Regions from separate parts of the Azospirillum sp. UENF 112521 genome, predicted to be linked through region 2. Evidence: riboswitches for the same ligand, from Rfam matches in the RefSeq annotation. Region 2 holds a riboswitch; each other region holds the start of a gene.

Region 1 (4,270 bases), on a different contig from region 2:
GCGCGGTGGCGCCCGGACCGGACATCAGGAAGATGCGCTTCTTGTCCTTGGTGATGCCCTGCACCGCCAGGGCGGCGGCGGAGTTCGGCACGTCGGCGATGACGTCGACGCCGCCGGTGTCGACCCACTCGCGCGCCTTCGACGCGGCGATGTCGGCCTTGTTCTGGTGATCGGCGACGACGATCTCGACGGGCGCGCCGGCGACCTTGTTGCCGAACTCCTCCGCCGCCATCCGCGCGGCGATGGCGGAGCCTTCGCCGGCCAGATCGGCGTAGATGCCGGAACGGTCGTTCAGCACGCCGATGCGGATGACGTTGTCCGACACCTGGGCGGCAGCCGGAACGACTGTCCCGGCGAGCGTCAGCAGGGCGGTGCCGGCGAGAAGAAGCGTGCGCATCAGAAGGTCTCTCCCTCTTGGTTTTTGTTGTCGGCCGGGTCCCGTCGCGGGTCCCTCTGCCGTGCCTGGAGCAGGCAATCGGGCATGGAACCGGCGGTTCGCCGCCCTGCCCTTCGATGGGGTCGGGGCGGCGTTCGCGCCGGTGATGTCGGGGCTGGAGCGCCTACACGCCGAGATAGGTGTGCAGCTTGTCCATGTTGGCGTGGAGCTGGTCGTTGGGGATCATGTCGACCACATGGCCTTCCTCCATCACGTAATGGCGGTCGGCGATGGTGGCGGCGAAGCGGAAGTTCTGCTCGACCAGCACGATGGTGAAACCGCGTGCCTTGAGCGCCCGCACCGCGACACCGATCTGCTCGATGATGACCGGGGCCAGGCCCTCGGTCGGCTCGTCCAGCAGGATCAGGGTGGCGCCGGTGCGCAGGATGCGGGCAATCGCCAGCATCTGCTGCTCGCCGCCCGACAGGCGCGTCCCCTGGGTCGAGCCGCGGCCCTTCAGGTTGGGGAACAGCTCATGGATCTGCGGGACCGTCATCCCGCCCTCCTTGACCACCGGCGGCAGCGTCAGGTTCTCGTCGACGCTGAGGCTGGAGAAGATGCCGCGCTCCTCCGGCACATAGCCGATGCCGAGCCGCGGGATTTTGTGCTGGGCCATGCCGATCAGCTCGGTGCCCTGGAAGCGGATCGAGCCGGTGCGCTTGCCCATGATGCCCATGATGGCGCGCATGGTCGAGGTCTTGCCGGCGCCGTTGCGGCCCAGCAGCGTCACCACCTCGCCTTGCCGCACCTCCAGGCTGACGCCGTGCAGCACATGGCTCTCGCCGTAGAAGCCGTGCAGGTCGGCGATCTCCAGCATGGCGGTCTTGGTGTTCATCCCGTCAGGCATGTCCGGTCCCCCCCGTGCCCATATATGCTTCCATCACCTGCGGGTTCTTCGAGACGACCTCGTAGGGCCCCTCCGCCAGGATCTCGCCGCGGCGCAGAACGGTGATGGTGTCCGACAGGTGGGCAACGACCGACAGATTGTGCTCCACCATCAGAACGGTGCGGTCGGCGGCGACGCGCTTGATCAGGGCGGCAGTGCCCTCGATGTCCTCATGGCCCATGCCGGCCAGCGGCTCGTCGAGCAGCATCACCTCCGGGTCGAGCGCCAGCGTGGTGGCGATCTCCAGGGCGCGCTTGCGGCCATAGGGCAGCTCGGCCGCCAGATGGCCGGCCCAGGGGGTGAGGTTCACCGCCTCGATCAGCTCCAGCGCCCGGTTGTGCAGGTCGTAGAGCGAGGATTCGGACTTCCAGAAATGGAAGCTGGTGCCGAGCGGGCGCTGGAGTGCCACCCGGACATTCTCCAGCACGCTGAGATGCGGGAAGACGGCCGAGATCTGGAAGGAGCGGACCAGACCCATCAGGGCGATGTCGGCCGGCTTGGTGCGGGTGATGTCGCGGCCCTTGTAGAGGATCTGGCCGCGGGTGGGGGTGAGGAACTTGGTCAGCAGGTTGAACACCGTGCTCTTGCCGGCGCCGTTCGGGCCGATCAGCGCGTGGATGGTGCCGCGGCGAACCTGCAGGTTCACGTCGCGAACCGCCACGAACCCCTTGAACTCCTTTGTCAGGTTGCGCGCTTCCAGGATGATGTCGTCGTTCGGTGCGGCGTTCATCGGTCGCGAATTCTCCTCCCGTTCGTCCTTATGTCCCGGGCATATGCCCGGCGGCCGCCGTGCGGCGGGACGTTTCACCGATTGTTGTACGCACGAAGCGTGCCAGATACGGGGTCGCTTCGGCCGGGCCGCCGGCCCCTTTGTTTCTCCGCGGGTTTCGGTTCGGTGTCCTCCCTCTGACCGACACCCCTGCGTCGGAAAGTGTCGGATCCCTGGACACTCTGTCCACAAAACATGACAGCATCCAAAGTGTCGGCATGCAAGATCGTCCGTGTGGCAGACGCCTTATTGCGGGCTTGCCAAACGGGCTCGGCACTGCGATGGTGGCCGTCCGACGGTGCCCTGCCCGTCCTGACGGGCGGCGGGGATAATAGGGAATGCGGTACGGACCTTCCCGGGTTTCCCGGAAGCGCCAAAGCCGTGGCTGCCCCCGCAACTGTGAGCGGCGAGCGTCCCGTCCATCATGCCACTGGCCCTCCGCGGCCGGGAAGGCGGACGGCGATGCGACGACCCGCGAGCCAGGAAACCTGCCGGCGGACACACAGAACCTTTTCCAACCCCGCCGGGTGTGGCGGGAGAACAAGGATGTTTTCGATGACCGCCCGTTCGATGAACGCCGCCAGCACCGCGACCCGCAGCGCCGCCCAGACCGCGGTCGCCGCCTTCGCCGCGATCCTGCTCGGCAGCTTCCTGCTGTATGGCGTCGGCTTCGCCCAGCCGCAGCAGATCCACGATGCGGCGCACGACGCCCGTCACTCCTTCGCGTTCCCCTGCCACTAAGCAGCGGGTCATGGAACTGATCCGGCGGCTGTTCACAGCCGCTTTGGTCGCGGGCGTGCTCTCCGGCACGGCCGCTTCCGTCGTTCAGCAGGCGACGACCGTCCCGCTGATCCTCGAAGCCGAGAAATACGAGGTGGTGACCCCGCCTCCCGCAACCGCGCCAGCCCCGAATGCGGCTCCGGCCGCCAGCCAGGCCGAAGGCCACCAGCATGGCCCCGTGCGCGAGGTCGGCGAAGGTGTGCCGGTCACGCTGGACGAGGCGATGCAGCGCATCGGCCTGACCATCGCCGCCAACCTGATCGCCGGCGTCGCCTATGCGCTGCTGCTGGGGGCGGCGATCCTGCTGGCCGGACGGCCGGTTGATGCCCGCCGCGGGCTGGTCTGGGGCATGGGCGGCTTCGTCGCCGTGTCGCTGGCCCCGTCCTTCGGTCTGGCCCCGGAACTGCCGGGCATGGCCGGGGCCGAGCTGGAGCTGCGTCAGCTCTGGTGGCTGTCCGCCGCGGCCGGGGCCGGCGTCGGCATCGCCGCCCTCGCCTTCGCCCGCAACCGTCTGGTCATCGCCGTCGCCGTTCTGGCCGCAGCGCTGCCCCATCTGATCGGTGCCCCCCATCCGGAAAGCGCCGAGGGTGCCGTTCCCCCGGAACTGGCCGCCCGCTTCGTCGCCGCCTCGCTGGGCTCCGCCGCCCTGTTCTGGGCGATCCTGGGCTCCGTCTGCGGCTGGCTGATGAGCGGCGTGGTCGAACCGGCCGAACGGCACCCGGCCCTGCGGGTTCAGCCCGGCGCGCGTTAAGGAGGCGAAGTTCATGTCCGCTCTTGCGAAAACGGCCGCCGGCAAGGTTCCTGCGACCGTCATCACCGGCTTCCTCGGCGCCGGCAAAACCACGCTGATCCGCGGCCTGCTGGAAAAGGCCGACGGCCGCCGGCTGGCGCTGATCATCAACGAGTTCGGCGATGTCGGCATCGACGGCGACATCCTGCGCGCCTGCGGCAACCCGACCTGCACCGAAGACGACGTGATCGAGCTGGCGAACGGCTGCCTGTGCTGCACCGTCGCCGACGATTTCGTCCCGGCCATCGAGAAGCTGCTGGCCCGGCCGGAGCCGCCCGAGCACATCGTGATCGAGACCAGCGGCCTCGCTTTGCCCAAGCCGCTGGTCCAGGCCTTCCACTGGCCGGCGATCAAGACCCGCGTCACCGTCGACGGCGTGATCGCCGTGGTGGACGCCGCCGCCGCCGCGGAGGGCCGCTTCGCCCCCGATCCCGCGGCGCTGGAGGCCCAGCGCGACGCCGCCGGCACCGTCGATCACGAGACGCCGATCGAGGAGGTGTTCGAGGACCAGCTGCTCTGCGCCGACCTGATCGTCGTCAACAAGACCGACCTGCTGGCCGACGGCGATCTCGCCCGCGTCGAGGACCTGATCCGCGGCGCCCTCGCGCA
Region 2 (4,270 bases):
CTCATGCCGGTCCGTGAGTCCGTCCGTTGCGGGTGCGGCACAATAGCCGAAGAGCCGCATCGAGGATAAGCGTCATTTTCCCAAAGGTTGCATGTCAGGGACGGGAACCCGTGCGACGAAGCGGCCCTTGACGCCATCCGGCCAGTCCCGATACGCGACGACACCGCTGTCGGTCCCACGATAGGCCAGCAGATAGCCGACGAGCGCCTCGACGGCCGACCGCTCGGGAGCCAAGTCGCCGAGGACATATCCCATGCGCCCCGGCGAGCGGATGTGGACGGCGCAGGGCCGGCGGCAGCTCATCAGGCAGCGCATGGTGCCGACACGGACATCGTCGGCCCCGGCGGATGCGAGAACCCCTTCGAGCAGGGCCGCGAACATCGCTCCGGTCCACCCGGCCTCCGGGTCCACCCCCGGTCCTGTGCCGGGCTGGCGGCAGGTTTCACAGACGATCACGTCGACGGTCATGGTTGGTCAGTCTCCGGATTGAATCATGGTTGGGCATTGGGGAAGCACCACCGGGGTGCCGGCGGCCTGTGTCACGGCGAAGGGCACGCCATAGGCCTCGCGCAGCAGGAAGGGCGTCAGAACGGTCGCCACGTCTCCCGCGATCACGCGAAGGTCCGGCATCAGCAGGACGAGATCGTCGCAGCAGCGGGCGGCCAGCGACAGGTCGTGGAGCACGACGACGGCGGCACGGTGCCGCTCGACCGCTTCGACCCGCAGCAGCATCATGAGGCGGAATTGGTGGCCGGGATCGAGGGCTGCCGTCGGCTCGTCGGCGAGGAGCACCGGGGCGTCCGTCGCCAGGACCCGCGCCGCGTTCGGGATGGCCCAGAGCCTCGGCGACCGTCGCCGTCACCGTCTCGATGTCCTCGAACCGCTCGACCAGCGGGATGCGCACCACCCGCACACCGAACCGCTCCAGCAGTTCCACGGTCTTGTGGGCGCTCCAGCCATTGGCGAGGACCACCCCGACGCCGAGCGACAGGTAGGCCTCGGCACTCGGCCGGATCTGCCGGAAGGGACCCGCCTCGCCGGCCAGCAGCGACAGCCAGGGGTCGGCGGCCTGCGGCGCCGGGGCAGCGATCTGGCCGGGATCGGCAAGCACCAGAAGATACTGGTCGCCGTACACGGCGGCCGACGCCGCCCGCGGACCGGTGGCAACGGCAATCCCAACCGGGGTGGCCGCGCTCAGAAGGCAGGCCGCTGTCAGGCGGAGGGTCAGCCGCCGCACCGGAACCCCCTTCCGCTGCGGTCGAGCGGATCGGGCATCAGCCCGAGATAGCGCTCACGGAACCGGTCCCACATCGACAGGCGGCTCCAGTCCGGCTCCTTCAGGATGCGGTCGTTCTCGCCAAGGAAGGGGTTGGGAAAGAACAGCGTCATCTGCTGGTCTCCCGTGCCGTTGAACAGCCGCAGGCCCCAGCTCCGCGGTGCGCCGTCGGCCCCCAGGACACGGTACATCTCGGCCCGCGCGGTCCGGCGGATGCGGGCAAGCTCCGGATCGACCGGGTTGCGCGGCGTGCCTTGCTATCGAAGCCGCCATATTCTCCCCCGACCTGTCCAGCGAGCGGACCGGACGGACGGCGGGTGACGATGTCGACGCCGTCGATGAAGACGCGGGTGTTGCGCGGCCCCGGTCCGCGCAGCCTCACGGTCTGGACACCGCCCGGCGCCTGCCGGCCCGACAGGCTGGGGCCGGGAACAAGCCCCAGCGCATCGTCGAGACGGCGGATCTGCTGACGTTCGATCTCCTCGCCGCCGATCACCCTGGTGGCGATGGTCGCCGGCTCTTGCGGCACGGCCACATCCTTCGGCGCCATGATCTCCAGAGGGGCAAGGTGAAGGTTGTCCGCCGAAACGATGGGCGCTCCAGCCACAACCCCGAGACCGGCCCCCAAACAGGCCGGGGCGAACCGAAGGTGGAAATACTTGATGGAACGGCTTGTCTGCATGCTCTGCCACGTCCTGCCACAGGCATGGAGGCGCGTTCGGACAAGCGATGCGGCCGCAAAGCCGCCCGTCCGGGACCACACATCCATGCCGGCCCCGGAGACCGGAGCCGTTGAACGGGCGTTGCCGAACGGACGCCACGACGCGAAGCCCCGCGCCTGGAGAACCATTCAGCTGCGACTTGCTTCAGGGAGGATCGATCTTCCCGGACTCCGGCCGCGGCAACGCCAATGGACGCGTCACCACGACGGGTTTCCGCACCTTCGACACACCCCGATCGAAGGCAGAGTGACGCTGTCGGAGGCAGGTCTCCTGGCTCGCGGGTCGTCATCCGGCACCGCCTTCCCGACCGGGATCCTGGGATCTCCGATCAGTGGCTTTTCGGCGCCGACTCGCCGCTCACAGTTGCGGGGACAGCCACGGCTTGCATCAGGCTTTGACACCTGTCGCTTCCGTCGTTCCCTTTTAATCTCCCGGCTTGCGCCTGGGAGAACCACCGACAATGCCTCCGGTGATAGAGGCAGGCCATACGCCTGTCAATGGCGTCGAGCCGTTCCGGCCTTCGCGATGCTGCGGCATTTCCGATCGGCGTGCGCTCCGAGGCTCCCGGGAGAAAGCCTGAAGCAGCAAAGCCCGCAGCAGCGTCTTCGCTGCGTTCATCCGTGCCCCCATCGCCCTCTTTTCGGCCGCCTCCTTCGCCAAGTGGGAGAATCATGACCAGCCGCCATGACACAGCGCGTTCTCCGCGTCCTGCTAACGCATGGTGTAGGACCACGGCTCCGGCAAAAGATGATAGCCATCACGCCGCTGTACGACATGCGCAAACCCGGGGAAGTCAATGTGGGAACCGGCGATGAGAGTTCTCCTCGAAGAAACCTCCTGGAAGAGGTTTTTTCTAGTCTCCGCGGCGAGCGCCTGATCACAGTCGAATGTGAGCGTCACATCCGGTCTGGAAATCTGTATTTCGGGAATATGAATTGTGTCGCCCCAAATCAGGAGCTCTTCCCCCTTCGATGAGATCGTGAAGCCGGAATGCCCGGGTGTGTGCCCCAGCAAGGGCTTCGACAGGACACCTGGGAATACTTCGGTCCGACCTTCGAAAGCTTGAACGACGTCTTTATAAGGGGTGACCTGCTCGCGAGCGGTGTCGAAGAAGAAGCGGCGGTCCTGGTCGCTTGCCTTGGCCATCTCGACATCATCGAACCAGTGAACCAACTCGTTCCGGTGGACCGCAAGTCTGGCATTCGCGAAGATGCGACGCCCGTCTGCCACGTCCGTCAGGCCCGCTGAATGATCTGGATGGATGTGCGTCAGAAGTATTGCATCGATTTCATCGCTCCTGATGCCGATGGCGCTGAGGTTTCGCTGAAGCTGTCCGGCGGTCGGGCCGAAATAGGGGCCGCAGCCGGTGTCGATCAAGGCGATCTGTCCTTCCGAGTGCACGAGGTAGCAATTGATCGATGCCCGTCTGACCGGACGAAGCTTTTCCTCGAACAAAAGCAAAGCTTCAGAAGGATCGATATTCCTCAAAGGTTCAATACCTGCATCGGCATATCCGTCGGAAATCGCGGTTACGACGATATCACCGATTGCGCGATGATAGATTCCAGGAACCTGACCAAGCGGCTTTCGCGACATCATTTCCTCCTGCCATAATTTGAATTGCTCAGAACATGTTTTTGCTGTGCAAAGCGGGATTCCAGGGTCAGCAATCCCGCCAACCCTGGATTGTTACAGAGCTTCAAGCGCTGATGCTTTCCGTTGACTGCCCATTTCGGTGGAGGAGCGTGCCGCAAACCGTCTGACGCTCCGTTCCGCCGGCAAAAACGCGGGGTTGCCGTACCAAACCAACCAGCCCCAACACCAAGTGACAGATTGCGACCTATCCGGCCTTCCCATCGCCTTTTCCGTGCTGTCCGAGCCATCGACCGCCGGGTTGGATGAATCGGTCCCGGTACATTGCTTCATAACTCTGTGCGGCGCTGAGAACGGACCTGTCGTCTCCTCTGGCCCCTATGATCTGAAGACCGATTGGAAGCCCTTGATGACTGAAACCGCAAGGCAGCGAGCAGGCGGGCTGTTGACTTAGGTTGATCGGGAAACTGAAGGACGACCACTCGACCCAGCTCCGCTTGTCGCCGTCTGGCGTGTTCCTCCCTGCTTCGAAAGGCAGGATCGGCACGGTCGGCGAAATGATGAGATCGTATTCGCAGAGCAAAGCGTCCATGGCACTGCCGAAACGGCTACGGCCGACTTCAGCACTCATTCTCTGAGCACCGCTATATTTCTGGCCGACCTGCGCTGCGGCGACGAA
Region 3 (4,270 bases), on a different contig from region 2:
CCGGCGACCGCGCCGGCATAGAGCAGAACGGTCACCGCCCCCACCGAGGCGCCAGCCGACACGCCGAACAGATAGGGGTCGGCCAGCGGGTTGCGCGTCAGCACCTGAAGCACGGCCCCAACCGCCGCCAGTCCGGCACCGGCCAGCGCGCTAAGCAGCACGCGCGGCAGCCGCAATTCCCAGACGATGTTGCGCTCGGCCCGGCTGACGTCGGCGGGCGGGGCCAGCGCCGGCCACAGCTCGTGCACGACCACCGCCCAGACCTTGGGGATGGGGACGCGTGCGGCGCCGAACCCGACGGCAGCCACCGCAGACAGGGCCAGCGCGGCGGCCAGGATCAGCGACAGGCCCAGCAGGCGGGAGCGGTTCATGGCGTGAAGCGCTCCGGGTGCAGGGTCCGCGCCATCCGCTCCAGCGCCTCGACATTGCGGGTGGAGGGCGTCTGCTCGGCATAGGTCAGCACGATGAACTGCCGCTTGCGCACGGCCTCGACGTCGGCCAGCTGCGGTGCCGAGGTCAGATGGCGGATGGCGTCCTCGGCCGGGATCCGGTGCGCGCTGACGATGATCCATTGCGGATCGCGCCACACCATCTCCTCCCAGCTCACCCGGACATAGCTGTCAGGGATGTCGTCGAAGATGTTGCGCCCGCCGGCCAGAGCCATCAGCAGGCTGGTCATCCCTTCGCGCCCGACCGACAAGGGGGGCGCGTCTGTGTGGCACTGGTCGCAGTACATCACGCGCGGCCGGTTGGCGACGCCACCGACACGCTCCGTGATGGCGGCGACGCGGCGGCGGAAATCGGCGACCATGGCCTCGGCACGCTCCGTCACGCCGAAGATGGCGCCCAGCGCCAGCAGGTCGGCGTAGAGCGTGTCCATGCTGATCGGCTCGCGCGGGCCGATGCGGATGCAGCTTTCCCGCAGCGTGTAGGTCGCCACGCCCATTTCCGCCAGCCGGGCGGGGGTGAGGCCGCGCGCCTGATTGAAGCCATAGCTCCAGCCGGCGAACAGGAAGTCCGGATTGACAGACAGCACCGCCTCCAGCGTCGGCGCGCGGTCGGGCAGCCGGGGCAGCGCCGCGACCACGCCCGGCGGGGCGACCAGCCGGTGCTCCACCCCCTCGATGCCGGAAACGGCGACCAGGCGGTCGGCGAGGCCGAGATCCAGCATGGTCTGCGTCATGTTGGTGTCGTGGACCATCGGCCGCTTGGGGGCCGCGGCGAAGCGGGCGGTCTCGAAACAGTTGGCGACCTCGACCGGATAGGTTTGGGCGCAGGCGCCACCGGCTTGCAGGGCGAGGGCCAAGGCGAAGACCGTGGCGAGAGGCGGAGCGCCGCGGAGAAAGCGTCTCATCGTGCTGGCTCCGTAAGAGGCGACATCAGGGGCGACAGGTCGATGCGCAGCCGGCCGTCATCGGGGCGGCGGTCAACCGCCGCAGCGACGCGGTAGACGGCGGTCAGCCGGGCGGGGGTCAGTGCGTCCTCCGGCGCGGCATCGGCCTGGAGCCGGCCGTCGGCCAGCAGCAGGATGCGGTCGCACCAGCGGGCCGCCAGCTCGATGTCGTGCAGCGTCGCCACGACGGTGATGCCGAGCGCGCGCACGAGGTCGAGCACGGCGAAGCGGTGGTGGATGTCCAAATGGTTGGTCGGCTCGTCGAGCAGCAGGATGCGCGGACGCTGGGCCAGGGCGCGGGCGATCATCACCCGCTGGCGTTCGCCGCCCGACAGCTGTTCGACTGCCCGCCCGGAGAGCCCGGACAGTTCCAGCCGGTCCAGGGCGTCGGCGACGATGGTGCGGTCCTCCGCCCCGGCTGCGGCGAAGGGGGAACGGCGGTGGGCCAGGCGCCCCATGCCGACCACGTCGCGCACGGTGAAGCCGAGTGCTGCGGTCGAATCCTGCGCCTGGAGCGCCAGCTGGCGGGCCAGCTCGACCGGCCGCAGGGCGCGCGGATCGTCGCCGTCGATGAGAACCCGGCCGGCGGACGGGGTTTGCAGGCCGGCGAGGCAGCGCAGCAGCGTGGTCTTGCCCGAGCCATTCGGCCCGAGAATGCCGAGGATTTCACCGTCGGAAACCGAGAAACCGATGTCCGACAGGACCATGCGGCCGGCCAGCCGGCACCCCAGCCGCTCCACCGCGATGGTGGGGGGAGGGACCGATGCCTCTGTGGGGAGGGACGCTGACGCCATGCGTGCTTCCTGTCTTTGCGGACGGGGAGGCGTGGCGGACGTCTTGCGGAGCATGCGACGCGACCGGAGCGGAATCCGGGCACACGCATGGCAAGCGTTCCACCGGGACACCCCGCCCGAGGACGTTTCGTTGTGGTGCTGGCAGGTCTCCTGGCTTGCGGGTCATCGCCGTTCCGTCCGGCCTTCCCAGCGCCGATGGGCGCCAGTGGCTTGAAATGACGGTACGGCTCGCCGCTCACAGTTGCGGGGGCAGCCCCGGCCTCACCGCATTCCCCTTCGCAGGGTTGGCAGCTCACCGGGTTCCCTCTTAGCTTCCGGTGGCGAACCGCCGGAAGAACCAGAACCGGGACCATTCATGAGCGACGCGGCGCCCCCGGTCAAGCTTTGCGAACGAACAAAAGCATCGGAGAGTCCATATACAGAACGTTATGTTATAACATAACATAACGTGCCCTCATGCGGCCTGCAAGGAGAAGTTCGCCGGCGAATTTTGGGCCTGCGGGAAAATGCCGCTGATCCCGACTGCGGCGCTTCGGCTAATGTGCCGCACCCAATGCGTGCGGTTGCACGTGCGATGGGCAAGATGGATCGATGCACGGATCGGCATGAGCGCGACCCAGGACAGACTGCGACCCACGCGACGGGCCGGCCTTGCGGCCGGTGCGATTGCGCTGCTGTTGCAGGTCGTCGCCTGGGCCTGGATGCCCGCCGTCATCGCATCCGCCAATGCGGCCGAGAGCAGCCGGATCGTCATCTGCACGCCGGATGGGTTCAAGACCGTGGTTATGGACGACCACGGAATGGCAGGCGATCCGGCAGGCGACGAGAGCGATTCGGCGCAGAACGATTCGGGCCAAGGCGATCTGCTCCGAGGCAATCTGCTGATGTCGGGCGGCTCCTGCCCGCTCTGTCCGCTGATCGGTGGATTGGCGCTGCCGCCGCCGGATCTGCGGATGACGCGCTCGTCGGTCGGGCGCCACAGCCCCGAAGCCTTGCCCGGCGACGTGATCGCCGCCGGCTGGTTCCTCTCCACCCTCCAGGCCCGCGCGCCACCGGTCTGAGGCCGGAATCGCGGGTCGCCGCGCGGGATATCCGCGCGGCGACCCGCCCTTGCCGACCTTTCCTGTTCGCAGCCTTGCACACCCTTCGCACCGATGGCGCGGGGCCGTGTTCGGCTGGCCTCAGATCGAGATGTTCCATGATGTTGCGTTTCGCCGCGGCCGGCGCCCTGCGCGCCGCCCTGCTGTCCGGTGCTGCCCTCACCGCACTGTTTCCCACCGCTCTGTCCGCCCAGACCGTTTCACCGCTTGCCCAATCGCTTCCGGCGATTTCCGTGATCGCAGGCCCGGACGATGCCCTGGCCGCCGGCACCGCCCTGGGCGGGGATGGGCTGGCGGCCCGCCGGCCCACCACCGGAGACGTCGCGGCCCTGCTGCGCGGCCTGCCCGGCGTCAGCCTCTACGGCAATGGCGGCGTGTCGAGCCTGCCGGCGTTGAACGGGCTGGGTGCCGATCGCGTCAATGTGCTGGTCGACGGCGCGCCCGTCGCGCCCGCCTGCCCCAACCAGATGAACCCGGCGCTGTCCACAATCACGCCGACGCGCCTGTCCAAGATCGAGGTTCTGGCCGGGATCACGCCGGTCAGCGCCGGCGGCGACAGCATCGCCGGCACCATCGCCGCCGAAAGCGCGCCTCCGGTCTTCGCTCCGGCGGGGGAGGCGGTGCACACCGAGGGCAAGCTGTCGGCCTCCTACCGGTCGAACGGCCGTGGCGTGACGGGGGCTGCCGAGGCGTCCGTCGCCACCGACAGCCTCAGCCTGGGCTACAGCGGATCCTGGAGCCGGGCCGGCAACTACAAGGCCGGCGACGGCCAGACCGTCCGCTCGACCCTCTACAACGTGCAGGACAATGCGGTGACGTTCGGGGCGCGTCGCGACGGGCATCAGGTCACGCTGCAGGGCGGCATCCAGACCATGCCCTACCAGGGCTTTCCCACCCAGCGCATGGATCTGACCGACAACCGCACCGTCTTCCTGAACGGCCGGTACGAAGGCGCCTTCGACTGGGGAAATCTCGACGCCCGC

What was found. Region 2 has a riboswitch for cobalamin ahead of ACWPN8_RS20525 (TonB-dependent receptor plug domain-containing protein). Riboswitches for the same ligand answer to the same signal wherever they lie in the genome.
Region 1: linked by a shared signal. The riboswitch ahead of ACWPN8_RS33310 (CbtB domain-containing protein) and the one ahead of ACWPN8_RS20525 (TonB-dependent receptor plug domain-containing protein) in region 2 are both predicted to bind cobalamin.
Region 3: linked by a shared signal. The riboswitch ahead of ACWPN8_RS25120 (ABC transporter ATP-binding protein) and the one ahead of ACWPN8_RS20525 (TonB-dependent receptor plug domain-containing protein) in region 2 are both predicted to bind cobalamin.

Annotation. Positions count from the first base shown of each region.
Region 1 covers NZ_JBSNCI010000009.1:372,833-377,102, reverse strand. The annotation lists gene ACWPN8_RS33325 (ABC transporter substrate-binding protein) at 1-397, opposite strand, end outside; gene ACWPN8_RS33320 (ABC transporter ATP-binding protein) at 561-1,283, opposite strand; gene ACWPN8_RS33315 (ABC transporter ATP-binding protein) at 1,276-2,052, opposite strand; cobalamin riboswitch at 2,371-2,601, shown strand; gene ACWPN8_RS33310 (CbtB domain-containing protein) at 2,647-2,832, shown strand; gene ACWPN8_RS33305 (CbtA family protein) at 2,843-3,622, shown strand; gene cobW (cobalamin biosynthesis protein CobW) at 3,636-4,270, shown strand, end outside.
Region 2 covers NZ_JBSNCI010000003.1:1,084,989-1,089,258, forward strand. The annotation lists gene ACWPN8_RS20505 (DUF2946 family protein) at 1-5, opposite strand, end outside; gene ACWPN8_RS20510 (DUF1636 domain-containing protein) at 73-468, opposite strand; gene ACWPN8_RS20515 (ATP-binding cassette domain-containing protein) at 475-792, opposite strand; gene ACWPN8_RS20520 (DUF7676 family protein) at 1,225-1,491, opposite strand; gene ACWPN8_RS20525 (TonB-dependent receptor plug domain-containing protein) at 1,386-1,826, opposite strand; cobalamin riboswitch at 2,242-2,469, opposite strand; gene ACWPN8_RS20530 (MBL fold metallo-hydrolase) at 2,710-3,597, opposite strand; gene ACWPN8_RS20535 (amidase) at 3,839-4,270, opposite strand, start outside.
Region 3 covers NZ_JBSNCI010000005.1:34,988-39,257, forward strand. The annotation lists gene ACWPN8_RS25110 (FecCD family ABC transporter permease) at 1-371, opposite strand, end outside; gene ACWPN8_RS25115 (ABC transporter substrate-binding protein) at 368-1,354, opposite strand; gene ACWPN8_RS25120 (ABC transporter ATP-binding protein) at 1,351-2,187, opposite strand; cobalamin riboswitch at 2,311-2,544, opposite strand; gene ACWPN8_RS25125 (DUF2946 family protein) at 2,793-3,248, shown strand; gene ACWPN8_RS25130 (TonB-dependent receptor) at 3,386-4,270, shown strand, end outside.